Regions from separate parts of the Paraburkholderia sp. 2C genome, predicted to be linked through region 4. Evidence: predicted binding sites of a transcription regulator. Region 4 holds the regulator's gene; each other region holds the start of a gene.
The links. Region 4 encodes LexA, which represses DNA repair genes until DNA is damaged. Its sites were predicted from a motif close to ACTGTATNNNNATACAGT; they were not measured.
Positions count from the first base shown of each region.

Region 1: the regulator LexA is predicted to act here: its motif matches at 1,424-1,441, upstream of imuA (translesion DNA synthesis-associated protein ImuA).
Region 2: the regulator LexA is predicted to act here: its motif matches at 2,817-2,834, upstream of recA (recombinase RecA).
Region 3: the regulator LexA is predicted to act here: its motif matches at 1,206-1,223, upstream of ACYPXD_RS21345 (VRR-NUC domain-containing protein).

Region 1 covers NZ_BAAILL010000045.1:387,574-391,411, reverse strand. Annotated here, with positions in the region: gene ACYPXD_RS23700 (GNAT family N-acetyltransferase) at 259-1,071, opposite strand; gene imuA (translesion DNA synthesis-associated protein ImuA) at 1,457-2,164, shown strand; gene ACYPXD_RS23690 (Y-family DNA polymerase) at 2,094-3,581, shown strand; gene ACYPXD_RS23685 (error-prone DNA polymerase) at 3,696-3,838, shown strand, end outside.
Region 2 covers NZ_BAAILL010000005.1:36,722-40,559, reverse strand. Annotated here, with positions in the region: gene ACYPXD_RS00370 (DUF2889 domain-containing protein) at 1-668, opposite strand, end outside; gene recX (recombination regulator RecX) at 823-1,635, opposite strand; gene recA (recombinase RecA) at 1,643-2,725, opposite strand; gene ACYPXD_RS00355 (response regulator) at 3,004-3,759, shown strand; gene ACYPXD_RS00350 (sensor histidine kinase N-terminal domain-containing protein) at 3,775-3,838, shown strand, end outside.
Region 3 covers NZ_BAAILL010000042.1:297,836-301,673, reverse strand. Annotated here, with positions in the region: gene ACYPXD_RS21350 (MFS transporter) at 1-1,159, shown strand, start outside; gene ACYPXD_RS21345 (VRR-NUC domain-containing protein) at 1,282-3,066, shown strand; gene ACYPXD_RS21340 (ATP-dependent DNA helicase) at 3,063-3,838, shown strand, end outside.
Region 4 covers NZ_BAAILL010000045.1:34,489-38,326, reverse strand. Annotated here, with positions in the region: gene ACYPXD_RS22000 (universal stress protein) at 114-581, shown strand; gene ACYPXD_RS21995 (DUF2939 domain-containing protein) at 609-1,265, opposite strand; gene ACYPXD_RS21990 (hypothetical protein) at 1,516-1,881, opposite strand; gene lexA (transcriptional repressor LexA) at 1,987-2,637, opposite strand; gene ACYPXD_RS21980 (sulfate ABC transporter substrate-binding protein) at 2,946-3,838, shown strand, end outside.

The DNA.
Region 1 (3,838 bases), 350 kb from region 4:
CGTGTGAAAGTAGGTAATCGTCAGGCTCCCCCTCGCAGAAACACTAACCCCGCCCTCATCAGGGCGGGGTTTGTGCGTTTACGGCGGCTAAAAACGGTTTGGCACTCCAAGGCAGTGAAAGAAGACTCTTCGCACCTTCCGCAGTCGGCAATGCTGTAGGCGCCTTGAATTAGATCGTTTGAACTTCCAGGCAGCCGACACCGGATTGATTACTACCGCCCTTCGGACTTCGCCGCACGCATCGGACATCTGGGTGTTCTACTGCGCGACATAATGCGGTCGGAAATATGCAAACGAGAAGCCTGCGCGAACCACATTGCGATGCGACCCATTCGCCGGCTCACCGATGCCAGCATGGTAGGTGTCGACGGTCAGCATGTTCACGCCGAGCGCAGCAGCGTCGTTGATACGACGCGCGAGCATGGCGCTTTGCACCCCCTTGCCACGGTGCGTGGGAAGCGTCGTGCCTATCCCGAGCCATGCGTTGCCGTCCTTGAGGAACATGGCTCCGGCCCCGACCGGCGTTGATCCGTCATAGGCAACGTAAGTTCTCCAGTTCGGCCGTCCGCACAAGGCCCCGAACCAATTCTCAAAACCTTCGTTCATCTCGAATCCCTGCCTTACCGTGATGCCGAAATCAGCAGCATGCGCGGCGGTGGCGAGCCGCACGTCGTACGGGCATTCAATCGTGTTGACGGGCTCTGTTGCGGCGCGCCGAAATTTGGCAACCCCCGGCTTCGCTAACGTCAAGCCGTTCCGTGAAAGCCACTCGGGTAAATCCAGGGGGCGTGCGCCAACGGCCAGAGGGACAGCCCACATCGGCCCGCAATGATCTCTTAGCCACGTTACCGCCTTTTCGACGGTGCCTTGATCGACGCCTTCGCTGATGCCTATCGCCAACGATCTGTTAAAGATGATCTTTTGCGACTTCCTGACAGCGAACAATCCAAAGTTGCCCACCCGCTGGACGGACAACCCAACTGCGCTTGAAAAGGCGGCTGGCGCTGCGGCATAGCAGTCGGTCCATGCGTCCATTTCGATCCGCTCGATATCGGCTATTGTGTCGTTCATCACATGAACTCGAATTTTTCAGTCGACGTCTTTATTGCCACCCGTCTGAAGATATGCGATACGCGTTAACGCAGGCAATATGAGCTTGAACAAAACGGGTTGGGCGCGATCACAAAAACGGCGCTCGCGCGGGCCGTGCGCGCATGTATCGGCGTTTCCATCGGGTGTCGGATCCGCGGCATATAGGTCGCCTGGGTGTAGCCCGCGCTGCGTCCAATGGCCGAGCGCGACTATCGCTATAAGAACGCATTCTTCAGCCTGAAAGCGCTCAGTTCATCTTCTTACCTCAGTCGAATCCCCTTCCGCGCATTTCAAAAAGTACCCGTTCAAAGCTCTGAATTACGTGTAGGATACTGTATGGATATACAGTCTTTTCCTACAATCGATGTCAACCGTGGCGATCCCTGCCGAAGAAATTCATCCGGCGCTCTGGCGAGCCTCGCAGCTTGCGCACGGGCGGGGGAAGACGGTCGACACAGGCTATCCGGTCCTGTCCGCGGAATTGCCGGGTGGCGGATGGCCGCTCGGTGAACTCGTCGATTTGATGGTGGACCAGCCCGGTGTCGGTGAAATGCGGCTTCTGCTGCCCGCACTCAGTCTGCTCAACGAGCGGCCCATCGCGTTGATCAAGCCGCCGCATATCCCGGACGGGCCGGGCCTGAACTACATCGGTCTGTCGCTCGATCGGCTGTTGCAGATCAAGGCGACGAAGATCACCGACGCATTATGGTCTGCCGAGCAGATTCTTCAGGCCGGCAGTTGCGGCGCGGTGCTGCTGTGGGTGCAGCACGCGAAAGCATCGTCGTTGCGGCGCCTGCATCTGGCTGCTCAATCATCCGAGACGCTGTTCATCATGGTTCGGCCGCTTACGGCCGCACAAGATTCATCGCCTGCCTTATTGCGATTGGCGTTACGGCCGGCCGCGGAAGGTTTGATGATCGACATTGTGAAACGACGAGGTCCCATGCGCGCGGAGCCTCTGTCGATTTCCCTGCAACCCACTCCTGTTCTGTATTCCCGTCATGCGCGTCTTTCTCGCCGTCCATTTGCCGAAGCTGCGCCTCGAAGTCTTCCAGCCGAAGTGGTCGCGTGAGCATGCGGCAGCCGGGGTGGCGCATGGCTGTGCCGTGCTGGAGAAGGGCGTGGTGGTCATCGTCGATCGCGCGGCCCGGGCGGCCGGTGTGCGTCCCGGCATGAAGCGGGGAGGCGTGCACACCCTCGCACCGCAGACACGTTTATACGAGCGCGACATCGCACGCGAAAACGCCGTGCAGCAGGAAGTCGGCATCGCGCTCATGAAGTTCTCACCGGATGTCGCCTTGCTCGACGAGGCGACGATCATCGTCGAAGTCGGCGCGAGCCTGCGGCTTTTCGGTGGCGTGCTGTCGCTGTGCCGGCAGGCAAAGGCGTTGCTCGATACGTTCGGCCTGACCGCGCGCATCAGCGCGGCGCCGACCGGCCAGGGCGCGTGGCTGCTCGCGAAACACGGCAATCGGAGAGTGCTGCAAATCAGCTCGCTCGAGCGCGCGCTCGCGCCATTGCCGATGCATGCGGTGCCGGAAATCCGTCCGTTTGCCGACTGGTTCACGGGGCTTGGCTGCGAAGCGATTGCCGATGTGCGTCGTCTGCCGCGCGCGGGCTTGCAGCGTCGTTGCGGCGAGCATCTGCTCGATTCGCTCGATCGCGCCTTCGGCATGGCGCCCGAGCTGTTCGACTGGCTCGAGTTGCCGCCCACTTTTGCCGCGCGCATCGAGTTGCCTGATCGTCTTGAGCATGCGGACGGTGCGGTATTTGCCGCGCATCGGTTGCTTGCACAACTATGTGGCTGGCTATGCGCGAAGCAACTCGCGGCCGCCGCGGTGATGCTTACTTTCGAACACGAACGGGGCAGGCAGGCGCTCGAGCCGACGCTGATCGAAATTGCACTCGGCGAACCGGCATGGCGCGAGGAGCATCTGCTGCGGCTCGTGAAGGAGCGTCTGCATCGAGCGGAATTGCCGGCGCCGGCCATTGCGCTGCGACTCGATGCGACAAAAATCGCATCGGCGAAGCCCGCCACCGACAGTCTTTTCCCGGAGCCGGGCGGCACACGCGAAGACCATGCGCGTCTGCTTGAATTGCTCATCGCGCGTCTGGGCGCGGAAAACGTGCTGCGTCCCGCGCCGACGGCCGATTACCGTCCGGAGATCGCGAATCGCTGGGTGCCGGTCGCCGATCGGGAAAAGAAGATCGCATTGCCGCAGGGCTTGCCGCGCCCGACATGGCTGCTGGAAACACCGGTGCGCCTGTTGATGCGTCAGAACAGGCCGTTCTACGGTTCGCCGCTGCGCAAGGTATCACGAGCCGAACGCATCGAAGCCGGCTGGTTCGACAACGGCTTCATTACGCGCGACTACTACGTCATGCAGGCGGAAGATCTCAGCTGCTACTGGATCTACCTCGAGCGCGTCAACAGCCGTGCGGCCGCTGATGAGGAACAGCGCTGGTTTTTGCATGGTCTGTTCGGCTAACGGCTGCAGGAAGCGCGACAGGAAGCGCGACAGGAAGCACGACAGGAAGCACGACAGGAAGCACGACAGGAAGCACGACACAACGAGACCATGGATCCATCTTCCGCTCAGCCCATGCCCCTGTCGGCCGATACGTCGACGTTCGTCGAACCATCCGTTGCATCGTTCGCATTGCCGGCGTACGCGGAGCTGTTCTGCTTCTCCAATTTCACGTTCCTGCATGGCGCCTCACATGCGGAGGAACTGGTGCAGCGCGC
Region 2 (3,838 bases), on a different contig from region 4:
GTCTCCTCGGCAGCTGCGTGTGCAGCTGGTGCGCCGGCGCCGTGCGCCTCGCGAGGCCGCAGCGAACGCGGCGCATGGCCGTACCAGCGCGGATAGAACTGTCGCACCGCCTCGCCGTCGAATCGCAGCGTATGGCAGCGACCCAACTGGAATGGCGGTTTATCGTTTGAAATTTCGTTTGAGTCTGCGCCTGCCCGTCCTGCCTCGTCCCTTTGCTCCGCGCTTGCGTTCGCGGTGTTCCATACGTCGCCGGCAAAGGCCTGGATTGCTGCGCTTGGCACCACCGCGCAAAGCTCGGTGAGATGCGTGCAGCCGACCGTGCCGCCCAAGAGACGCGCAGCGTGACGACGGAAGTTATCGAGGAGATTGAGCCCGATGAGGGCCCGATAGGCGGGGTTCGATGCTTCGCAGAGACCTGGATACGGAACCCAGGCCGACGACGCTTCGGCGTCGACGACATTAAGCTTGCGATCGATCGTGATGCGAAGCCAGAGTTCATGGATCGGCAGGCCATTGGGCCGGACGCCCGACGCCAGCACGGTGTCGCGCGGCTTGGTGTCGGTGAGGCACACCTCGATATCCCACAAGCCATCCGCACGCTCAAAGGCATCCGCTCGGATTGCGCGGCGATGGCGCAATTGACGGGGCACTGGCGGGGAAAGCGGCATGCGAGGGGACAGGAGGCCGGATTTGGAAACCAGCGGATTTTAGCATATTGAGTTTCGGCGCTTCGGCTTGTCCGGTGCGGATCGGACACGCTTATCCGGCCGGCGCTCGGCGTGGGCGCACCGGATTTCGCGGTGGGAACGCCGGATGGATGCCCTAGCCGGCACTCCAGTCTTCGTCGAGGCCCTTGAGGATTTTGGAGACCACCGTTTGCGAAAATCCACGCGAGACGAGAAAGCGCGCCTGCTTTGCGCGCTCCGCGGGCGTCTCGGGAAGCTGGCCATATTTTTTTTGCCAGACGGCACGTGCGCGCGCAAGTTCGGTTTCGCGCAATTGCGCGGCGGTTTCTTCGATCAGCGTCGAGCCGACGCCTTGCCGCTTCAGTTCGCCGACGATGCGATTCGCGCCGAGCCGCGATGCGCGCCGGTGCACGAGGCTTTCGGTGAAGCGGGAGTCGGACAGCCAGTTTTCCCGCTCGAGCGAGTCGAGCAGCGTGTCGAGCGAATCGCCTTCTTCGACGAACGGCTGTAGTTTGCGGGACAGTTCCGCGCGACTGTGTTCGCGTCGCGACAGGTAGGCAAGCGCGCGGCCTTTGAGCGAGCGCGTTGGGCGCTGGCGTGGTGACTCGGGCGAGGTTGAATTCGTTGCGCCGGCGCCAAGTTGGCGGCGCGAACGTGTGTAGGTGGTTTCGCCTTCGGCTGCGGGGACGGAAGCGTCGGTCGCGCGCCAGGGATCGGAACGCGGACTTAAGCGCGGACTTAAGCGCGGATTTAAGCGCGAACCTAAGCGCGAACCAGGCGGACTAGAAGGGGTGGCAGGCCCACGGCCTGCCGCACGATCATGTGCATCAAAAGACTCGAAGGGATCGAATGCGTCGACGGGGGAATCCCCCCCGTCGAGCGGACCGCTCGTAGTGTGTCCGGGACCGGCGTTGCCGGACTCAGACCCTGGTCGGCCCTTGCGCATCACGCGGTGCTTACTCTTCGTCCGCGACTTCCGCGTCGGCGTCTGCACCGACGACTGCATCGGCCGGCATCGCATTGACACCCAGCGACTCGCGGATGCGGTTTTCGATTTCGCGTGCAATGTCCGGGTTCTCGCGCAGGAATTCGCGCGCGTTGTCTTTACCCTGACCGATACGTTCACCGTTGTAGCTGTACCAGGCGCCGGCCTTGTCGACGATTTTCGCCTGCACGCCCAGATCGATGATTTCACCCTGACGCGAAATACCCTCGCCGTACAGGATATCGAAAATCGCTTCGCGGAACGGTGGCGACACCTTGTTCTTCACCACCTTCACGCGCGTTTCGTTGCCGATCACTTCGTCGTTCTTCTTGATCGAACCGATACGGCGAATGTCGAGACGCACCGACGCGTAGAACTTCAGCGCGTTACCACCGGTGGTGGTTTCCGGATTGCCGAACATCACGCCGATCTTCATGCGGATCTGGTTGATGAAGATGACGAGGCAGTTCGTGCGCTTGATTGTGCCGGTGAGCTTGCGCAGCGCCTGCGACATCAGGCGCGCTTGCAGACCCGGCAGCGAATCGCCCATCTCGCCTTCGATTTCGGCCTTCGGCACGAGTGCCGCGACCGAGTCGATGACGATCATGTCGATCGAGCCCGAGCGCACGAGCGCGTCCGCAATTTCGAGCGCCTGTTCGCCGGTGTCGGGTTGCGACACGAGCAGGTCGGACACATTCACGCCCAGCTTTGCTGCGTATTGAATGTCGAGCGCGTGTTCCGCATCGATAAACGCCGCGGTGCCGCCGAGCTTCTGCATTTCGGCAACGACTTGCAGCGTCAGCGTGGTCTTACCCGACGATTCCGGCCCGTAGATTTCGACCACCCGGCCGCGCGGCAGACCGCCGACGCCCAATGCGATGTCGAGGCCGAGCGATCCGGTGGAAACCACCTGAATGTCTTCGACTGCCTCACCTGCGCCGAGCCGCATGACCGACCCTTTGCCGAACTGCTTTTCGATCTGCGCGAGCGCGGCAGCAAGCGCCTTGCTCTTTTCAGCCGTCAGTCCAGCCGAGCCTTTCTTGCTTTCTTCCATGAATCGTCCTTTGCTATGATGAACGGCGCCTGTGCAGGCTGTGCGCGCCCCTCCCTATAGTTACAATCCGGGCGGCACGTCAGACGCAGATACTGTATAAAAAAACAGTGGTCTTGGCAAGCCCAATTAACCGCCGTTTAACGCAATTCCAACGAAATTTGCGCGCGTGTAGGCCTGTGTAAACACGCATGGCCAATCGGACACCAACCCCACCACAATAAAGTTTCAGGAGACGCTGCGCGCCGGACAGACCGGCGCCGGCATGCCGCCAGCGCATCATGCGAATTCTTATTGCCGAAGACGACAGCATACTCGCGGATGGTCTGATTCGATCACTCCGCCAATCGGCATACGCCGTTGACCATGTGAAGAACGGCGTCGAAGCGGATACGGCGCTGTCGATGCAGACGTTCGACCTGCTGATTCTCGATCTCGGCCTGCCGCGCATGTCCGGGCTCGAGGTGCTGCGCCGCCTGCGCGCGCGCAATTCGAACCTGCCGGTGCTGATCCTGACGGCGGCCGATAGCGTCGACGAACGCGTGAAGGGCCTCGATCTCGGCGCCGACGACTACATGGCCAAGCCGTTCGCCCTCAACGAGCTCGAAGCCCGCGTGCGCGCGCTTACGCGCCGCGGCGCGGGCGGCGGCCCGACCGTCGTGCGGCATGGCTCGCTGTCGTTCGATCAGGTCGGGCGCATCGCCTACGTGAATGAGCAGGTGATCGATCTGTCCGCGCGCGAACTCGGGCTGCTCGAAGTGCTGCTGCAGCGGATCGGCCGGCTTGTGTCGAAGGAACAGCTTGTCGATCACCTGTGCGAATGGGGCGAGGAAGTCAGCAACAACGCGATCGAGGTCTACGTGCACCGGCTGCGTAAAAAGATCGAGCCGAGCGGCGTGCGCATCATCACCGTACGCGGCCTCGGCTACTGCCTCGAGAAAGCCGCACCGGCGCCGGCCCAGCCGCAAACCGCGGCCGCACCGTCGCTCGATCCCGCCGCATCGGCCGCGATGCCGGCGAGTCATCACTTCAAGTAAGCCGATACCCGCGCCATGTCCGCCCGCGCAGATCGCGCCACGGCTGCTCCGGCGCACGCGGCGAACCTCGACGAAGACC
Region 3 (3,838 bases), on a different contig from region 4:
GAGCTGGCGCTTCGTGTTCTTCGTCAATGTGCCGGTCGGCGTGGCGTCGCTGCTGTTCGTGCTGCGTTTCGTGCCGCCGCTGCGGCATCTGCGCAAGGCGGGCCCGGTGCAGCTCGACTGGCTCGGCGCATTCGTCGTCGCGGCGACCTTCGGCGCGCTGCAATTGCTGATCGAACTGCTGCCGAAGGAAGGCGTGAGCACGATGACGATGGTGCTGATGCTCATTACCGTCGCATGCGGCACGACGCTATGGTTCTGGGAAAAGCGGATGGGCTACCCGGTGGTGCCCATCGATATGCTGCTCGACCGGCGGCTCGCCGCACTGTTCGCGATGTCCACGCTCGGCGGGTTTGCGCTGTTTTCGATGGTGTTTTATGTGCCGCTGCTGTTCCAGGGCGGCTTCGGCATGTCGCCGCACGAATCGGGCATGCTGATCACGCCGCTGCTGCTCGGCACGTCGGTCGGCAGCGTGCTGAACAACCGGCTCGTCACGCGCATTCCGCGCGCGAATACGCTCATGTATATCGGCTTCGCGCTGTTTGCGGCGGCGTGTCTCGCGCTCGTCGCGATTACGGGCCATCAGCCGCATTACGTCTGGATGTTGTGCATGGCGTTAAGCGGCCTCGGACTCGGGCTCGTCGCGACGAATCTGACGATCTGTTCGCAGCAGATCGTTGCGCGCGACCACATCGGCGCGGTGACCGCGCTGCTGCAGTCGCTGCGGATTTTCGGCGGCATGCTCGGCACCGCGATGACGGGCGCGCTGTTGAGCCATCTGTACGTACGTGGCGTGCACCGGTCGCTCGATTCGTATCAGGCGACGCAGTGGCTGCAGTCGTTCTCGAGCCCCGATCTGCGGGTGGACCAGTCGCAGCAGGCCGCGCTGATCGAACATCTGATCATGGCGGGGCATGTCGGCGGACCGATGATGCAGGCGGCGCGTCTGGCCCTGATCGACTCGATTCACGTGGGCCTCGCGCTCGCGGCGGCAGCCGCGATCATTGGGCTGTGCCTCGCGTGGTTCGTGCCGGCGGTGCGCGTTGTCTATCCGGCCGATGGCAAGGAGCAGAGCGCGGCCGCAGCGGCAGGGACGGCGGGGGCAGCGGGGGCAGGGGCGGCGCAGGCGTCGGCGGACGGGGCGGCGGCGCAGCCCGAATAAAACGGGGCCGGCGACGGACCGGTAAATCGTGCGCATTGCCAGCATGGCTGTATAAATATACAGTTCGTCTGTTTCGCCTATTTGCCCGACCGAGGCTTGCTCGGCCTCCGTCTGTTAGCGCCGTGCCCAACGACACCCCGGACCCGCTCTACTACCTGCGCAATTTCGAACGCGCGCTCGAATGGCTCGCCAGGCGCTACGCCGATCTGCTCGACGACGCCGAGCGGGCGTTTCTGCACGGTTTCCCGCGTCTGCCCGAGGCGTCGCGCGCGCTACTGACGCGCATGCTGATGCGCAAGGGCACGCTGTTTCGCACAAGCCGCCTTGCGTATCGCGAGATCGGCTGCCCACTCGCGGCCGCCGGGCCGCTCGCCGCGGCGGGCTGGATCGAAGCAAATGCGCGGTTGACGCTCGACGAACTCTTCGATCTTTCCACACGAGCCGAATTGCTTGCGCGCTTTTCCGCGGAACTGGCCGGCGCGAAATCCGCGCGCAAGCACGAATGGCTCGTGCTGCTGCGCGAGGCGTACACCGATGCACGCACGTATGCCGAATGGCACGCTCAAGCGGCCGAGCATGTGTTGCAGGTGAGCATCGCGCCACTGTGCGAACGGTTCAGGCTGATGTTTTTCGGCAATCTTCAGCAGGACTGGTCCGAGTTCGTGCTGGCCGATCTTGGTGTGTATCAATACGAGCCGGTGGCGTTTGCACCGTCGTCGCGCGCGTTTCAGAAACGTGACGACGTCGATATCTATCTCGCTTTGCATGCATGCGGCGAGACGCTTTACGCACTCGAAACACTCGACGCGAACGAAGACGATGGATCGTTCGAAATGCTGCTCGATGCACTGCTGCGCGCCGTCGACGAGATCGCGACGGACAACGCATGGCTCGCAACGCGCCGCGCGAAGCTGCTGTATCGCATCGGACACTGCGCGGAACGTCGCCGCCAATGGCACACCGCCACGACCGTTTACGCGCGTTGCGCATGGCCCGGCGCACGCCACCGGCGCATCCGTGTGCTCGAATTGCATGGCCGGCCGCAAGAGGCGCTGACGCTTGCGCTGCAAGCCGCAAGCGAACCGGAGAGTGAAGAAGAAAGCCAGCGCGTCGCGCGCATGTTGCCGCGGCTGCGGCGGCAAGCGGGCGTTTCGGCGCGATCGTCTGTGCGGGTTGCGCGTGCTTCGCGCGACGCAGCGGCCGCCGCGGCGCCGGCAAGCGCGGTTGAGCGCAGCGTGCTGACGCTCGCGCGGCCCCTTGAAGCGGCCTCGGTCGAATACGTCGTGCTCGAATATCTGAGCGAGCGCGACGCGCCCGTGTACTACGTCGAAAACGCGCTGATCAATTCGTTATTCGGACTGCTGTGCTGGGAGCCGGTGTTCGCGGCGTTGCCCGGTGCGTTCTTTCACCCGTTTCAACGCGGCCCCGCCGACCTGCATGCGCCGGATTTTTACGCCAAGCGCGCCGCGCTGTTCGACGCGTGTCTCGCCGAACTCGACGATACCGGTTACCGCTATCGCGAAACGATATGGCGGCATTTTGAAAGCAAGGCAGGGCGGCAATCGCCGTTCGTGTTCTGGAACCTGCTGACGCGCGAGTTGCTCGATCTCGCGCTCGATTGCGTGCCGGCCGCGCATCTGAAGCGGTTTTGCGAGCGGCTTTTGCGCGACATTCGCGGCAATCGTTCGGGGTTGCCGGATCTGATCCGCTTCTGGCCGCGTGAGCGGCGTTACGAACTGATCGAAGTAAAAGGACCGGGCGACCGCCTGCAGGACAATCAGATCCGTTGGCTGGCGTACTGCGGGCAGCACGGTATTCCGGTGCGCGTGCTCGATGTGCGATGGGCCGATAGTGTCGACGGCGATGCTGTGGATGCCGCCGCACTCGCCACGGAGACGAGCGCATGAACTACGTCGTCGCCGTCCGCACGCTGTGCGAATTCACCGCGAAGCGCGGCGATCTCGACCTGCGTTTCACGCCGGCGCCGAGCGCGGCCGAAGGCATCGCGGGGCACGCCGCCGTAGCCGGCCGGCGCGCGAGCGGTTACGAAACCGAGATCACGTTGAGCGGCATCTATCGCGGCCTCACGGTGCGCGGTCGCGCCGACGGATACGATGCCGCGCGCAACCGGCTCGAAGAGATCAAGACGTATCGCGGCGACCTCGAACGCATGCGCGAGAACCATCGCGCGCTGCATTGGGCGCAGGCGCTGATATACGGGCATTTGCTGTGCGAGACGCGCGCGCTCGCGGAACTCGACATCGCGCTCGTGTACTTCGATATCGTGAGTCAGAAAGAGACGCTTTTGACCGAGCGTCACACGGCGGCCGCGTTACGCGGCTTCTTCGAAGCGCAATGCGAGCGGTTTATTGCGTGGGCCGAACGAGAAGCAGCCCATCGCGTCGCGCGCAATGCGTTTCTCGGCGAACTGGCGTTTCCATACGGCGCATTTCGCAGCGGCCAGCGCGAACTGTCGGTCGCCGTCTATCGCGCGGCACGTGACGGCCGCGCACTGCTTGCACAGGCGCCGACCGGCATCGGCAAGACACTCGGCACGATTTTCCCGTTGCTGAAGGCGTGCGCGGAAGGTCACGTCGATCGCGTGTTCTTCCTGACCGCGAAAACGCCGGGGCGTGCGCTTGCGTTCGACGCGCTCGATGTGCTGGAGCGCGCGTGCGC
Region 4 (3,838 bases):
TACGGCGTCGAACGTGCTCGGGCGCACTTAGCGTTTTCCATCCCTTGCAAGCGCAATTGCGGCGCACCATGATTGACTCGACGTCCGCGATCGGCGCGGAAGGGAGAACGACAATGGCCAGCTACCAGAAAATTCTGCTGTGCTACGACGGCTCGCGCGAAGGCCGCAAGGCGCTGCGTTGCGGTGCGGATCTGGCATTGGACCTGAAGGCGCAGACGCATCTGCTGTCGGTGGTCGACATGCGCTCGAGCATCGCGCAAAGCGCGGGCCTGCTAACCGATGTGGCGTGCGGCAGCTTCGAAAAGACCGCGCGCGACATCCTGCAGGAAGGCGTCGACTGGCTCACCGAGCGCGGCGTCAGGGCGCAAGGGCATTTCGCGTTCGGTCATCCGATCGATGAAATCGCGGCGCTCGCGGAAGAACTGAAGGTCGATCTCGTCGTGGTCGGTCATCGCTGCCGGCATGGACTTTCACGATGGTGGATGGGCGCAGGCAACACGCCGCTGCTCGATCGCGTGTCGTGCAGCATTCTCGTTGCGTGTTCGTCGCCCGACGAGGAGCAGCCGGCCGCGGCGGCATGACACTTGTGCCGGCGCGACCCGCACGGCTTACTCGCCGAGATCGACTCCCGCAAGCTTCCAGGTGAAGAGGCCTTCGCGACGGAAAATCGCGGCGTAGCGTGTGTCGCCGACGCCATGCCGATACGTGACCACGAACTCGTTGATGCCGCGATACCCGGCCGTGGTCTGGGGTGGCCGCGGTGGCTGCGGTGGCTGCGGTGGCTCGAGCGGCGTCGAGCTGTTCTCAGCCGATGGCGCTGACACAGCCGGCGCCGCCGGTGCGGCAGGCCCGCCGCCGCTTGACGAAGCAGCGGGTGCATCCGGCGGCGCCGGCGGCCGTTCGCCGGATTCACCGCGCGGCGGGATCCCGTTCAGCAACGCGGCGACGCCGTCCGGCGTCGCATAGGCATCGACGAGCGGCCCGATCAACGCAACGCCGATCATCGCGCCCAGCGCGGCGAGCGGATTGCCATGGCTTTCCGCGCCGATTCTGCGTCTAAGCAAGGCGCCGAGCTGATCCTTGAGACTCTCTCGGAACGCCGGGAAATCGACATATTCGTTGACCGTTGCCGCATCGCGCGTATCGGCTGCGCGCTTCAGGCGGTCGAGCGCGATATACGGCGATGCATAGGCGAAGGCCAACGCAATCAGAACAACGATGACAACGAGCGTGACCAGCACGGACCGCCTGATGCTGCCGCGCATCTTGTGATTCGTGCCGTGTTTGATGTGAAGACGGACGGTGCGATGACCGATGCAGCCATTTATCGCGCGCTTTGCGCGGCTTGTGCGAACCATCATCGTGCGGGGCGTTCCTTCAATGGGTTGAACAGGGCGGTTTAACGTGGACCCCATTCTCGCTGAAACGATCCCGCACTCTCCTCTACCTCACCGCGTCTCGCTGGTTGGTGACATGCGCGTAGGCGACACGCGCGTGCGCGATGAACGAGCAGGATCAGGCCGCTTGCGCGTGTTCCTCTGCGATGCAGCGGTCGATCATGTTGCACACCGCATCGACGGTGCCGACCATGATGAGACGCGACGGCCCGTGATAAACGCGCACCGGCGCGCGGCGCGCGGGCTCGGCATTGAGCGCGGCGTTCAGCGAAACGCGCGCAAACGCAGGCAACGACGACGGCAGCGACGCGTGCTGCGATGGTGCGTCAGCGTCAATGAGCGACCGCTCATGCTCATCGAAATCGAACAGCGAAGCGGTACGCGGTGCATGCATCGCGTCGAGCACGGCGCACGGCACGAGGTTGCGCAAGTGGCGCAGACGGCCGAACTGGCGGAAGGGCAGCAAGCGGGCGAGGCGTTCCATGAATCTCTCCAGACGGTATTCGGATACTGAGCGGGAACTGAGCGGAAACTGAGCGCAAACTGAGTAGAAAACTCAGCGGAAGCGCTGTGCTAAATCAGCGGGAAATCAGAATTCACCTGGCCGGATCAGCCCGACCGCGATGCCTTCGAGCGCGAAATCCGCGCTGCCGGCTTCGACGAAGATGTTTTCGTAATCGGGGTTCTCAGCGATCAGTTCGATGCCGTTGGGCCGGCGCTTCAAGCGCTTGACCGTGACGTCGTCGCCGAGACGCGCAATGATGATCTGGCCGTCTTTCGCCTCGCTGCGCTTTTGCACCGCGAGCAGGTCGCCGTCGAGAATGCCTGCGTCGCGCATCGACAGACCGCGCACCTTCAGCAGATAGTCGGGCTTGCTCGAGAAGAGCGCCGGGTCGCATGCATAGTGCTGCGCGATGTGTTCCTGCGCGAGGATCGGGCTGCCTGCCGCGACGCGGCCGACGAGCGGCAGCGACAGTTGCATCAGTGCCGCATGCGGCAGCGTGAACTGATGGGGCGCATCGTCCTGGCCGGCGAGCAGCCGGATACCGCGCGACGCGCCGGCCGCGAGTTCGATCACACCTTTGCGGGCCAAGGCACGCAGGTGCTCCTCCGCCGAATTCGCCGAGCTGAAGCCCAGCTCGGCCGCGATTTCGGCGCGCGTGGGCGGGAAGCCCGTGCGCTCGATTGCGCGGCGGATCAGATCGAAAACCTGCTGCTGTCGTGCGGTGAGTTTGGTCATGGCGCCACTGTATGGATAAACAGGTGACTGTATTTTTATACAGTATCGGGCGCTTTTCAAGCTTTACTTTAAGTTCGCCCCGCAACGCGCCAGTCATCTGCCGCAAAAACACCGTTCGACGGCGCCCCGACAGCGAAATCCGTGTCCGAACGCCGCATCCGGCCGTCATTACCACTTTTGCGTATTAAAAAATGAAGAAACATTATTTTTAATGATGAAGCGCGACGGATAGACTGGCCGCAAATCGATATCAGGCCCGGCGGATAAGCAAATCGCTGGGCCTGGAAACACCGGAACGCGGAGAGAACATGGTCTATCGGACTACGGGGTTGGCAGGAAACGTGGCGCAGCGCGCGAGAAAATTCTTCGCTTCAATGGCCATCGGTGCGGCCGCGGTGCTCGGTCTGGCCGCACAGGCGCATGCTGATACGACGCTTCTCAATGTGTCGTACGACCCGACGCGCGAGTTGTACCAGGATGTCAACGCGGCATTCGGCAAGCAATGGAAAGCGCAGACGGGCGAGTCGGTCACCTTCAAGCAGTCGCACGGCGGCTCGGGCGCCCAGGCGCGCTCGGTACTCGACGGCCTGCAGGCCGACGTCGTGACGCTCGCGCTCGCCTACGACATCGACGCGCTCGCGAACAAAGGTCTGATCGACAAGGACTGGCAGAAACGTCTGCCCGAGAACGCCTCGCCGTACACCTCGACGATCGTGTTCCTCGTGCGCAAGGGCAATCCGAAGCACATCAAGGACTGGGACGATCTGATCAAACCCGGCGTATCGATCGTCACGCCGAACCCGAAGACGTCGGGCGGTGCGCGCTGGAACTACCTGGCCGCGTGGGCATACGCGTTGCATCAGCCGGGCGGCAACGAGCAGAAAGCGAAGGAGTTCGTGTCGAAGCTCTACAAGAATGCGGGCGTGCTCGATTCCGGCGCGCGCGGCGCGACGACGAGCTTCGTGCAACGCGGTATCGGCGACGTGCTGATTGCGTGGGAAAACGAGGCGTTTCTGTCGATCAAGGAGTTCGGGCCGGACAAGTTCGAGATTGTGGTGCCGTCGGTCAGCATTCTCGCGGAGCCGCCGGTCGCGGTGGTCGACAAGGTGGTGGAGCGCCATGGCACGCGCAAGCTCGCGGACGCGTATCTGAAGTTCCTGTATAGCGAGGAGGGGCAGGAGATCGCGGCGAAGAACTTCTA